Regions from separate parts of the Pseudarthrobacter sp. 05T312 genome, predicted to be linked through region 3. Evidence: riboswitches for the same ligand, from Rfam matches in the RefSeq annotation. Region 3 holds a riboswitch; each other region holds the start of a gene.

Region 1 (3,265 bases), on a different contig from region 3:
GGGAGCCGGCGGGCCCAAAGTCCAGACATTGAGACGGGCCGCCCGTGCGGTACCGCAGGAAGCGCGGCTATTCGGACAAACTCAAAATAGGCTAAGCTGGCCCCCGAACTACCTCGCGGGAAGAGGCGATACGGTGGGACAACGCAAGGTACTGCGCTCGAGGAGCTGAGCTGGATGACGGATCTGATCGACACTACGGAGATGTACCTCAGGACCATCCTGGAGCTTGAGGAAGAAAACATCGTCGCCCTCCGGGCCCGTATTGCCGAGCGCCTGCGCCACTCCGGTCCTACCGTGTCCCAGACCATCGGCAGGATGGAGCGCGACGGGCTCGTGGTCGTCTCCGGTGACCGGCACCTGGAACTTACGGACACCGGCCGCAAGCGGGCCACCGAGGTCATGCGCAAGCACCGGCTGGCCGAACGCCTGCTGGCCGACGTCATCGGCCTGGACTGGGCCTACGTGCATGACGAAGCCTGCCGCTGGGAACATGTCATGAGCGAGCGGGTTGAGCGGCGCATTTACGAGATGCTGGACCACCCCACCGAATCGCCCTACGGCAACCCCATCCCCGGGCTCGCCGCTTTGGGTGGACAGCCTGCCCGCGGTGGCGCCGACGGGGCCATCAGCCTGGTCGAGGCCATGAAGGGCTATGCTCCGGCCTCTGTTGTCACCATCAGCCGGCTCGCTGAACCAATCCAGGTGGAACCGGAACTGCTGGCGCAACTTGACGAAGGCGGAATCCGGCCCGGTGCCGCCGTGGCGCTGGAACGCGTGGGTGATTACATCTCCGTGCGGGTCTCTGGCATCGAGGGCGCACTGGAGCTGCCGCCCGAGGTCGCCGCCCACGTTTTCGTTGCCGTGGCCCAGGCCTGACGCCCGGCCTTGTACCCCGACGAGGCACTTCCAAGCAAAGATAACGGAATTGTTACCTAGGGTCTTAAGGCCCTATAGTGGAACCATTCGTTGATACTTAAGCGTTACCCGATCCGGAGCCGAGCTCTGCCAGCGGATCGGGTGCACGAGTTGTTACTGGCAGAGGCGGGGGAACCACAAGCGGCAGCGGGGGACTGCCTTGGGGTGAAGTCCGTCAGCAGCAAGCCTCTCCAGTGAAGGATTCTTCCGGGAATACCCCTGTGCAGAAGCTTGCCGTGACGGGCCGGGTCCTTGATCTCTCTGACCCGAATCCGACAGCTAACTCCGCAGGCTTTTCCAGAGAGGAACCCTTCTTGACCACGCAGACCTCCAGGGGGCGCCGCCGCGCAGCCAGCCCCCCTTCGGCACCCCGGGTTGTCGAAGACGCAGCAGCGGAGCGCCCCCGCGATCTGCATCGCGACGCGCGCCGCCGCCGGGGGCCCCTGCGGCAGGTAACGGAATTCGCCGCCGCAAGCGGGATCGGCCAGAAGGCCGGAATCGCCCTGGCCGCCACCGGCCTGGTGCTGACGGTCACAGTGCCCGCCACCAGCCCGGTCATGGCCACTGATGCGTCCGGCAACGCGCCCCTGGCGGCATCCTCCGTCAGTCCGCAGCCGCAGATTTCCGCCGATATTGGCGCCCAGATCGACTTCAGCCGCTCGGCCGTGGTGACCCAGGCTGACCCCGACGGGAAGCTCAAGCAGCTCCTGAGCGCCCAGTCAGCGGGCTCGGTCACCCGGGCCGCGTCGGCCGGCACCCTGGCTGCACCACTTGCCACCCTCACCACCGCCTCACCGTTCGGATACCGGGTGAGCCCGATTACCGGCGGCTCCGGCGACTTCCACCGAGGCCAGGACTTCGTGGCGCAATGCGGGACGTCCGTCCTGGCCGCTGCGACCGGCACCGTTACCTTCGCGGGCTGGCACCAGTTCGGCGGCGGAAACCGGGTGGTCATCGACCATGGCAACGGGCTGGAAACCACGTACAACCACCTGTCGTCCTTCAACGTCAAGGTGGGCCAGACGGTCTCCCGTGGAGAAGTCGTGGCACTCAGCGGCACTACGGGTGCCTCCACCGGCTGCCACCTGCACTTCGAGGTGCAGGTCAACGGCGAAGTGGTCGATCCCATGGGCTGGCTGTAACCGAATGATTGCTCACTCTCAGATCGCAGTGACCTGCCGTGACCTGAATGTGACATTGAAACAAAACTGCTGTACCGTCTAACTCGCGTCAACTTTTCCGAAGTTGACGCTCTTGAGTGGATTGCCTAACTCTGCCACCGCTCAAGGTCCGTTCGCATTTCATCGTCTGGCAGGGGCGGGGGAACCAATTTTGGCCTTCTCTCCAGAAGGCCTTGGGGTTAAGTCACGAGCTTCCCAGGAAGCAGTGTGGCCGGGTGACTCCCATCCGAATCCGACAGCTCACCTCGCAGGCATTGGGAGAGGCTACCTTCGTGTCTTCACGCCATCATTCTGCGCGCCACCGTGCGCAAACGGTTCGCACCAGCCCCTTGGACGCCGTGTCCAGGGCCGTGAGTGCAAATGCCGGGACCGTAGGCCGCCAGGCTGCCGTAGTGGCAGCCGCATCGGGCCTCATCCTGAGCATGGGCCTGCCGGCAAACGCAGCTGACACCACCGCCGGTGTCTCTGCATCCACCGAATCCGGCTCGGCACAGACTGCACTGGCCGTCACCGCTGCCCCCACGGCGACGGTTTCCTTCGAGCGCCCGGTCGTCAAGACCACCGCCGCTCCGAAGGTCGAAGCGGTGCGTCCCCAGTCCACCGCACCAGCCGAGCGCGCCGCCACCGCGACCGCAGGCCAGGACGCCGCTCCCGCCGCCAAGGCCGCCGAGACTGTGTCCGCCGCAACCTCCGGCATTGCAGCCATCGCCTACACCGGCATCGGCCACGCCTACGTGTGGGGCGGCACCAGCCCGGTCACCGGCTGGGACTGCTCCGGGTTCGTCCAGTGGGTCTACGCGCAGGCCGGGATCAGCATCCCCCGCACCAACGCGTGGAGCATCATGACCCCCACCTCCACCCCGCAGCCGGGCGACCTCGTTGTCCAGAATGGTGGCGCGCACGTAGGCATCTACGTCGGCAACGGCATGATGATCAGCGCGCTTAACCCCTCCCAGGGCACGCTGCTGCACTCGCCCGCAGCCACCGGTACCTCTTCGTACTACCACCTCAACAAGTAGTTCTTGGGCTTAGCGCTCCAAGGGCTATTTCTTTGCCCACAGCTTTTCCGCTAGAAACCAGATCCCCGTTCGGGATGCGCCGGCGTACCCCCAAGATGCCGGCGCGTCCAGCCCCCTTTGCCTGCCTACACGCGGTCCGAAGGAAAAACG
Region 2 (3,265 bases), on a different contig from region 3:
CACCTTGCGGTGCGCCGGGCAGCGGCACACGCCACCGGTGACGCCGCCCTCGCCCACAGGGCCGGGTTGCTGGGCGCTGCCGTCCTCGCCCTCACGCCGGTTGCCACGCTGATGTTCCGGTTCAACAACCCGGACGCCCTGCTGGTGCTGCTCATGACTGCCGCCGCGTACGGGGTCCTCCGTGCAATCCAGGAGGGCCGGTTGCGCTGGCTCCTGCTGGCCGGCGTGTTCCTGGGCTTAGGCTTCCTGGCCAAGCAACTGCAGGTCCTGCTGGTGGTTCCCGGGTTCGCCGTGGCCTACCTGGTCGCGGCGCCGGGCAGGCTGGGCCGGCGCCTCCTGGGGCTGGCGGCGGCGGGGGCAGCGATGGTGGTTTCCGCGGGCTGGTGGCTCGCGGCCGTGGAGCTGACGCCTGCCGGCATGCGGCCCTACATTGGCGGGTCGCAGGACAACTCCATCCTGGAACTCACCCTTGGCTACAACGGGTTGGGGCGGCTGACGGGCGACGAGACGGGCAGCGTGGGCGGCGGCAACGGGTGGGGCGTCCCCGGCCTGTTCCGGATGTTCAACAGCGAGTTCGGGGGCCAGATAGCGTGGCTGCTTCCCTCCGCCCTGATCCTTGCGGCGGGCCTGCTGTGGGTGGGCCGGCGGGCACCGCGGACGGATCCGGTGCGTGCGTCGGTGGTGGCCTGGGGCTCGTGGGTCCTGGTGACGGGCCTGGTGTTCAGCTTCATGGCCGGCATCATCCACCCCTACTACGCTGTGGCGCTCGCGCCGGGAATTGCTGGGCTTACCGGCCTGGGCGCTGTCCTCCTGTGGCAGCACAGGCAGCAGCCGGCCGCTGCAATCCTGCTCGCGGCGGCGGTGGCAGCGGCCGCCCTGACGGCGTTTTCGCTGCTGGGCACCACATCGGCCTACGGTCCGTGGCTGCGCTGGCTGGTGCTGGCAGCAGGCCTGGCCGCGGCGGCCGGAGTGGGCCTCAACCGGTTCCTGGGCCGCCGCTCCCTGCAGCGGACGACGGCGGCGCTCGCCGTTGCTGCGTCGCTCGCCGGGCCGCTGGCCTACTCCGTCTCCACGGCGTCGGCGGCGCACAGCGGGGCAATCGTCAGCGCAGGACCCACGACAGGGTTCGGTGCGGGGCCGGGCGGCGCACCCGGTGGCGCCGGGGGCAACCGGAACGGATTCGGCCCCAGTGGCACGGGGAGCACGGGCAACGCAGCCCAAGGCACACCGGGACAAGGCACACGAGGACAAGGCTTCCGGCAGCAAGGCACCCAAGGCGGCACGGGGTTTGCCGGGAACCGCAGCGGAGGCATGGGCGGGCTCCTGGGTGCACCCACGCCGTCGGCCGACCTGGTCACCGCGCTCCAGGCCGGGGCGTCAAGCTACACCTGGGCCGCGGCCGTGGTGGGTTCCAACAACGCCGCCGGTTACCAACTGGCAACCGAACTTCCGGTCATGGCGGTGGGCGGCTTCAACGGCACCGACCCCTCCCCAACGCTGGCGCAGTTCCAGGAGCTGGTGTCCCAGGGAAGGATCCATTTCTTCATCGCGGGCGGAACCATGCGTTCCTCCAGCGGCTCGGATGAGGCAACCCGGATTACTGAGTGGGTGGCAGCCAATTTCCAGGCGCAGAGCATCGGCGGCACCACGGTGTACGCCCTGTCTGGCCAGTAGCGAAGCAGTCCGGCCCGGGCCGGAAGTCCCTGCGGGCCGGACTGCCTCAGGCCATCACTCCTCCGTTCGCGCTGCCGCAAACCGACGCGCTGGATCCGTGACTTCCGTTACCTAAACGTGACTTCCGCTTAATCTTCCTGTACCGTCGATTGGGTGCGGTCCCCGTTCGGACCGCATATCCCGGGTTGACGCCAAGCTCTGCCGCTTCCCCGGATTCCGATTGAGCAACGGCAGAGGCGGGGGACCCACCGTCCCGGGCAATAACTGCCCTTGGGGTTAAGCCAGTACGTGATTTTCATTCCGTACGGCCGGATGCCCTCATCCGAACCCGACAGCTAACTCCGCAGGTGTGAGAGGCGATCAATCATGTCCAAAAACACGGCAGAATCATGCCTGCACGCTAAACACAGGGCCAAGCAGCAGGCCAAGAAGACCACCCTCGGCCAGCGCGCCGCAGTTCTTGCGGCATCGTGCGCGGTGCTGGTCGGGGTAGGCGCGGCCGGACAGGCCACCAGCAGCATGGCCCCGGCATCGTCCACCCAGTCAAACACGGCAGCAGCTGACGCCCAAATGAGCATCGAGAAGAGCGAAATCCGCTCCAACCCGGTGGAGAGCCCCGCTCCCGCAGCCATCAGCGTAGCGCCGCAGGCGGCTGAACCGGCTCCGGCAGCAGCGCCCGCCGCTCCCGCACCGGCAGCCCCTGCGCCTGCTCCCGCACCGGCGCCCGCCCCTGCCCCCGCACCCGAGCCTGCACCCGCCGTCGCGGTCAACGATCCTGCGGGCGCCCAGGCCTACGCGGCCGGCCAACTGGCCACGTTCGGCTGGGGACCGGACCAGATGCAGTGCCTGCAGACCCTGTGGACCAAGGAATCCGACTGGACCACCACGGCCACCAATCCCAGCAGCGGGGCGTACGGAATCGTCCAATCCCTCCCGGCCGAGAAGATGGCCAGCTCCGGCGCGGACTACCTCACCAACTACCGCACCCAGATCAACTGGGGCCTGGATTACATCAAGAAGAGCTACCAGTCCCCCTGCGGCGCACTGAGCTTCCACCTGGCGCACAACTGGTACTAGGCACCACTCCCCTGCCGCAACGCGACGAAGCGGCACCTTCAGCTGAGCCTTTCCAGCATTGACGGCCGCCCGACGACGCGTCCCGGCCCCCGCCGTCGTACGCCTTGGAGTGGGGCCCGGCAGGAAATACCGCCTAGACTGCGGGCCGCATCCCGAGGGATGCGGCCCACAGTGGTTTAAGGTGCAGGGCTCTGCGCCGCGCCTGCCCCGGGGTTACGCCACGGGATGTACTGGACAGACCACCTGTTGCCGTCCGGATCGGCGAAATACACGAAGTGGCCCCAGTCCTGGACGTCCACGTCGCTGACATCCACGCCGTTGTTCTTCAGGAAGTCCTGAGCTGCCGTGATGTCGCTGACCACCAGCTGCAGGTTTGCGCCGGTGCCGGGAGGTGCGTCCGTCAGCCCCTCGCCAATGCAGATGGAGCAGGCCGAACCGGGCGGCGTAAGCTGCACGAAGCGGATGTCGTCCGAGGGCCGCTCGTCGTAGTCGGCGTTGAAGCCCACCTTGTTGA
Region 3 (3,265 bases):
TGGCCGCCTGGGCCGCCTCGTAGGCTGCCTGCGCCGCCTGGCCCTGGCGGTACTCACCCTCAAGGGCCGCCGTCGTGCCCTTCAGGGCTGCGAGCTGGGCTGTCAGTTCGCCGCCATGCCGCTGTCCCTCCGCGACTTGCCGGGCCAGCGAATCCTGGGCCGCGCGGGCGGAATCCAACGTTGCCTTCGCCTCCGCGGAAAGCCGCTCCTGCTCGCTCCTGGCAACCTTTTCCTGGTCGGCAAGGGCGGCGGCGGTCTTTTCCGCAGCCGCCGCCTTAGCGACCAGGGCCGCAGTCTTGTCCCCCACGAGCTTTACCAGGTTGAGTCCCTGGACACTGTTGGTTCCCAAGGCATCCAGCGCCACGAAGAACCCTGCGTTGGTTCCGCCGGTCTTGTAGGACTCGACTGCCAAGGCGCCGAGGTCTTTCCGGTACCGCGCCAACTCCGCGTTGACCTGGGCGGCCCGGCCGGACAGTGTTTCCAGGCGGGAAGAAGCTGCCTGCAGCCCGGCGGCGGCGGCAGCATACCCGGCCGCCGAGCGGACGGCCGCTTCCCCTGCCGCCGCAGACTTTGCCTCAAGGCCGGACAGCAGCCCGTTGATGGTGGTGATCTCCGCTGCCTTCGAAGCTTCCGAGGACTGGGCCGCCTGCACGTCTGCCCAAGAGGGGTACCCGCCGGGCGGAGGCGGGTCGTCGGCAGCGGCCGGAAGGACAACGGTGGCGGCCAGGGCAACAGCCACCAGGCTCCCGAGCAAAGGGAACCTGGCGGTGGTCACGAACAGGGGCATAGTCCCGAAGCTTACCGGCGGATTGGTGGGTCACACAGGAAGCCGTTTCCACATTGTTACCGTGAACGGCGGCGCTGGCATCAGCCGAGGTCAGACCGCAGGCAGGCTTATCGTCCACACGTTTGCGCAATTCGAGAGGGCAGCCTCGTATGTTATCTAAATGTGACAATCGGCGTGCACATGGGTTAGGGTCGTCAGGTGTCCCTCCCAGACGGGACATTCCCGTCAGTATGCCGAGCCCTGCCGCTGACCATGGGATCCAACCGCTCCAGTTGGCAGGGACGGGGGAACCAAGTTTCCACGGCCACATGTGGCCTAGGGGTTAAGTCGAAAGCGCCTCCCTCCATCGCGGGGCCGCTTCCGGCCGGGTATCTCCAGCCCGAACCCGACAGCTCACCCCGCAGGCATGGGAGAGGCGATCAACCGTGTCAAAAAATTCCATTCCAGCCCGTCACCGCGCGACTCCGGCCCGCTCCATTGTGCTCGAGGGCCTCGCCGTAACCGCCAAGTCGCAGGCCCGCTCACTGGGCCGCCCGGCGCTTGCTGTGGCAGCAGCGTCCGGCATTGCGTTCGGCGTCGGCGCCCCGGCGCACGCTGGTGTAACCGCACCGGACACCACTGAACAGACCAGCGTGCAGGCCACCGCCCCGGCACCGGCTGCAGCCCCTGCCGCTGCAGCAGGGAATGTCCACACCGTCGTTTCCGGCGACACCCTCGGCGCCATTGCCGCGGCGTACGGCGTCAACCTCAATGACGTCCTGTCCGCCAACGGCCTGGGCCTTTCCTCGGTCATTTACCCGGGCGACCAGATCCAGATTCCCGGCGCCGGCTACACCGCAGCGCCGGCACCGGCCCCTGCTGCAGCACCCGTGCAGGCGGCAGCCGCCACCGCACCGGCCAACACCGGCATGAACATGTCCTACGCCTCCGCCACGCCTGTAGCTTCCACTACCGGCTCGGGCACCGGAGCCGCGATCCTCGCCTCGGCCTACAGCCAGCTGGGCGTCCAGCAGGACTGCACCGCAATGGTTGAGAAGGCACTGCGCTCGGTCGGCAAGTCCGTAGGCGACCTGGCCCCCACCCAGTTCTTCCAGTACGGCACGGTGGTGGGCGCTCCCGCCCCCGGTGACCTGATCATCACCTCCGGCCACGTGGGCGTTTACGCAGGCAACGGCCAGGTTGTCAGCGGCGGCGTCAACGGCTTCGACACGGAGGTGCACTCCATCAGCTGGCTCGGCGGGTACTCCGCAGTGCGCGTAGCCTAGTCTTCGCCGGTCCGGCCCGCTTGGCGGTGCCGACCATTGTGGGAGGGTGGCAGCCGGGAAACCGGCTGCCACCCTCCTGCCGTTAAAGCACTCGACGGGCCGCCGCGGTCAGGTCCCGCAAAACGTCATGTAGCTGCCGAAGTCCTCAGGGGGCCCTTGAAGATAGCGTTCGAGGCCGGGCCGTTCATTGAAGGGGTCGCTGACAGCCGCCAGCAGTTGCTGCAACGGCCCCCGGTCCCCGCCGGTTGCTGCCGACAGCGCCTCCTCCACAAGGTGATTCCGGGGAATGTACGCGGGATTCACGCTGTCCATCAGCTCCGCGGCCGGCTTGAGCTCGTGCCACCGCACCAGCCAGGAATCGAGGGCGGCAAGGTCAGGGACCATGCCGCGCACGGGCCGGCGGTCCCCACGGGCGGCTTTACCCAGGTTGCGGAAGAACAGGGTGTAGTCCACGGGTCCGTCCTTGAGGATGTCGAGGACATCATCCACCAGGGCCCCGGCAACGCCGTTTTCATCGGCGCTGTCCAGGCCCAGCTTGGCCGTCATTCCGCGGGTCCAGGCCTTGCTGTACTGGCCCCGGAAACCGCCCAGGACCTCCACTGCCGGGGCCACGGCTTTCTCCGGGTCCTGGTCAATCAGCGGCAGCATGGCCTCGGCGAGCCTGGCCAGGTTCCATTCGGCCAGGACCGGCTGGTTGGCATAGGCATAGCGTCCGCCGACGTCGATGGAACTGTAGACGGCGGCGGGGTTGAAGGCGTCCATAAACGCGCAGGGCCCGTAATCGATGGTCTCCCCCGAGATGGTCATGTTGTCCGTATTCATGACCCCGTGCACGAAGCCGACGAGCATCCACCGGGCGATGAGCTCTGCCTGGGCGGAAACGACCGCGGCGAACAGCGCAAGGTAGGGGTTGGCGGCACCGGCCGCATGCGGGTAGTGCCTGCTGATGGCATGGTCCGCCAGGCGCTTCAGGAGGTCCATGTTTTCGGTTGCGCGCGCGTACTGGAAGCTGCCAACGCGCAGGTGGCTGCCCGCTACCCGCGCCAGGACGGCGCCGGGCAGCATATCATCGCGCCGGACCTGCCGCCCGGTGGCCACCACGGCGAGCGAACGGGTGGTGGGGATGCGCAGTGCATGCATGGCCTCACTGACAATGTATTCACGCAGCATGGGCCCGACGACGGCACGGCCATCCCCGGCGCGGGCGAAGGGC

The links. Region 3 has a riboswitch for cyclic di-AMP ahead of AC1DIP_RS08365 (LysM peptidoglycan-binding domain-containing protein). Riboswitches for the same ligand answer to the same signal wherever they lie in the genome.
Region 1: linked by a shared signal. The riboswitch ahead of AC1DIP_RS12820 (peptidoglycan DD-metalloendopeptidase family protein) and the one ahead of AC1DIP_RS08365 (LysM peptidoglycan-binding domain-containing protein) in region 3 are both predicted to bind cyclic di-AMP.
Region 2: linked by a shared signal. The riboswitch ahead of AC1DIP_RS18190 (aggregation-promoting factor C-terminal-like domain-containing protein) and the one ahead of AC1DIP_RS08365 (LysM peptidoglycan-binding domain-containing protein) in region 3 are both predicted to bind cyclic di-AMP.

The regions. Positions count from the first base shown of each region.
Region 1 covers NZ_JBFTLY010000008.1:136,049-139,313, reverse strand. Annotated here, with positions in the region: gene AC1DIP_RS12825 (iron-dependent transcriptional repressor DtxR) at 175-876, shown strand; cyclic di-AMP (ydaO/yuaA leader) riboswitch at 1,025-1,225, shown strand; gene AC1DIP_RS12820 (peptidoglycan DD-metalloendopeptidase family protein) at 1,230-2,057, shown strand; cyclic di-AMP (ydaO/yuaA leader) riboswitch at 2,186-2,364, shown strand; gene AC1DIP_RS12815 (NlpC/P60 family protein) at 2,435-3,115, shown strand.
Region 2 covers NZ_JBFTLY010000018.1:82,851-86,115, forward strand. Annotated here, with positions in the region: gene AC1DIP_RS18185 (ArnT family glycosyltransferase) at 1-1,674, shown strand, start outside; cyclic di-AMP (ydaO/yuaA leader) riboswitch at 1,872-2,035, shown strand; gene AC1DIP_RS18190 (aggregation-promoting factor C-terminal-like domain-containing protein) at 2,041-2,751, shown strand; gene AC1DIP_RS18195 (VOC family protein) at 2,928-3,265, opposite strand, start outside.
Region 3 covers NZ_JBFTLY010000004.1:144,210-147,474, forward strand. Annotated here, with positions in the region: gene AC1DIP_RS08360 (aggregation-promoting factor C-terminal-like domain-containing protein) at 1-787, opposite strand, end outside; cyclic di-AMP (ydaO/yuaA leader) riboswitch at 1,039-1,209, shown strand; gene AC1DIP_RS08365 (LysM peptidoglycan-binding domain-containing protein) at 1,213-2,052, shown strand; gene AC1DIP_RS08370 (protein adenylyltransferase SelO) at 2,161-3,265, opposite strand, start outside.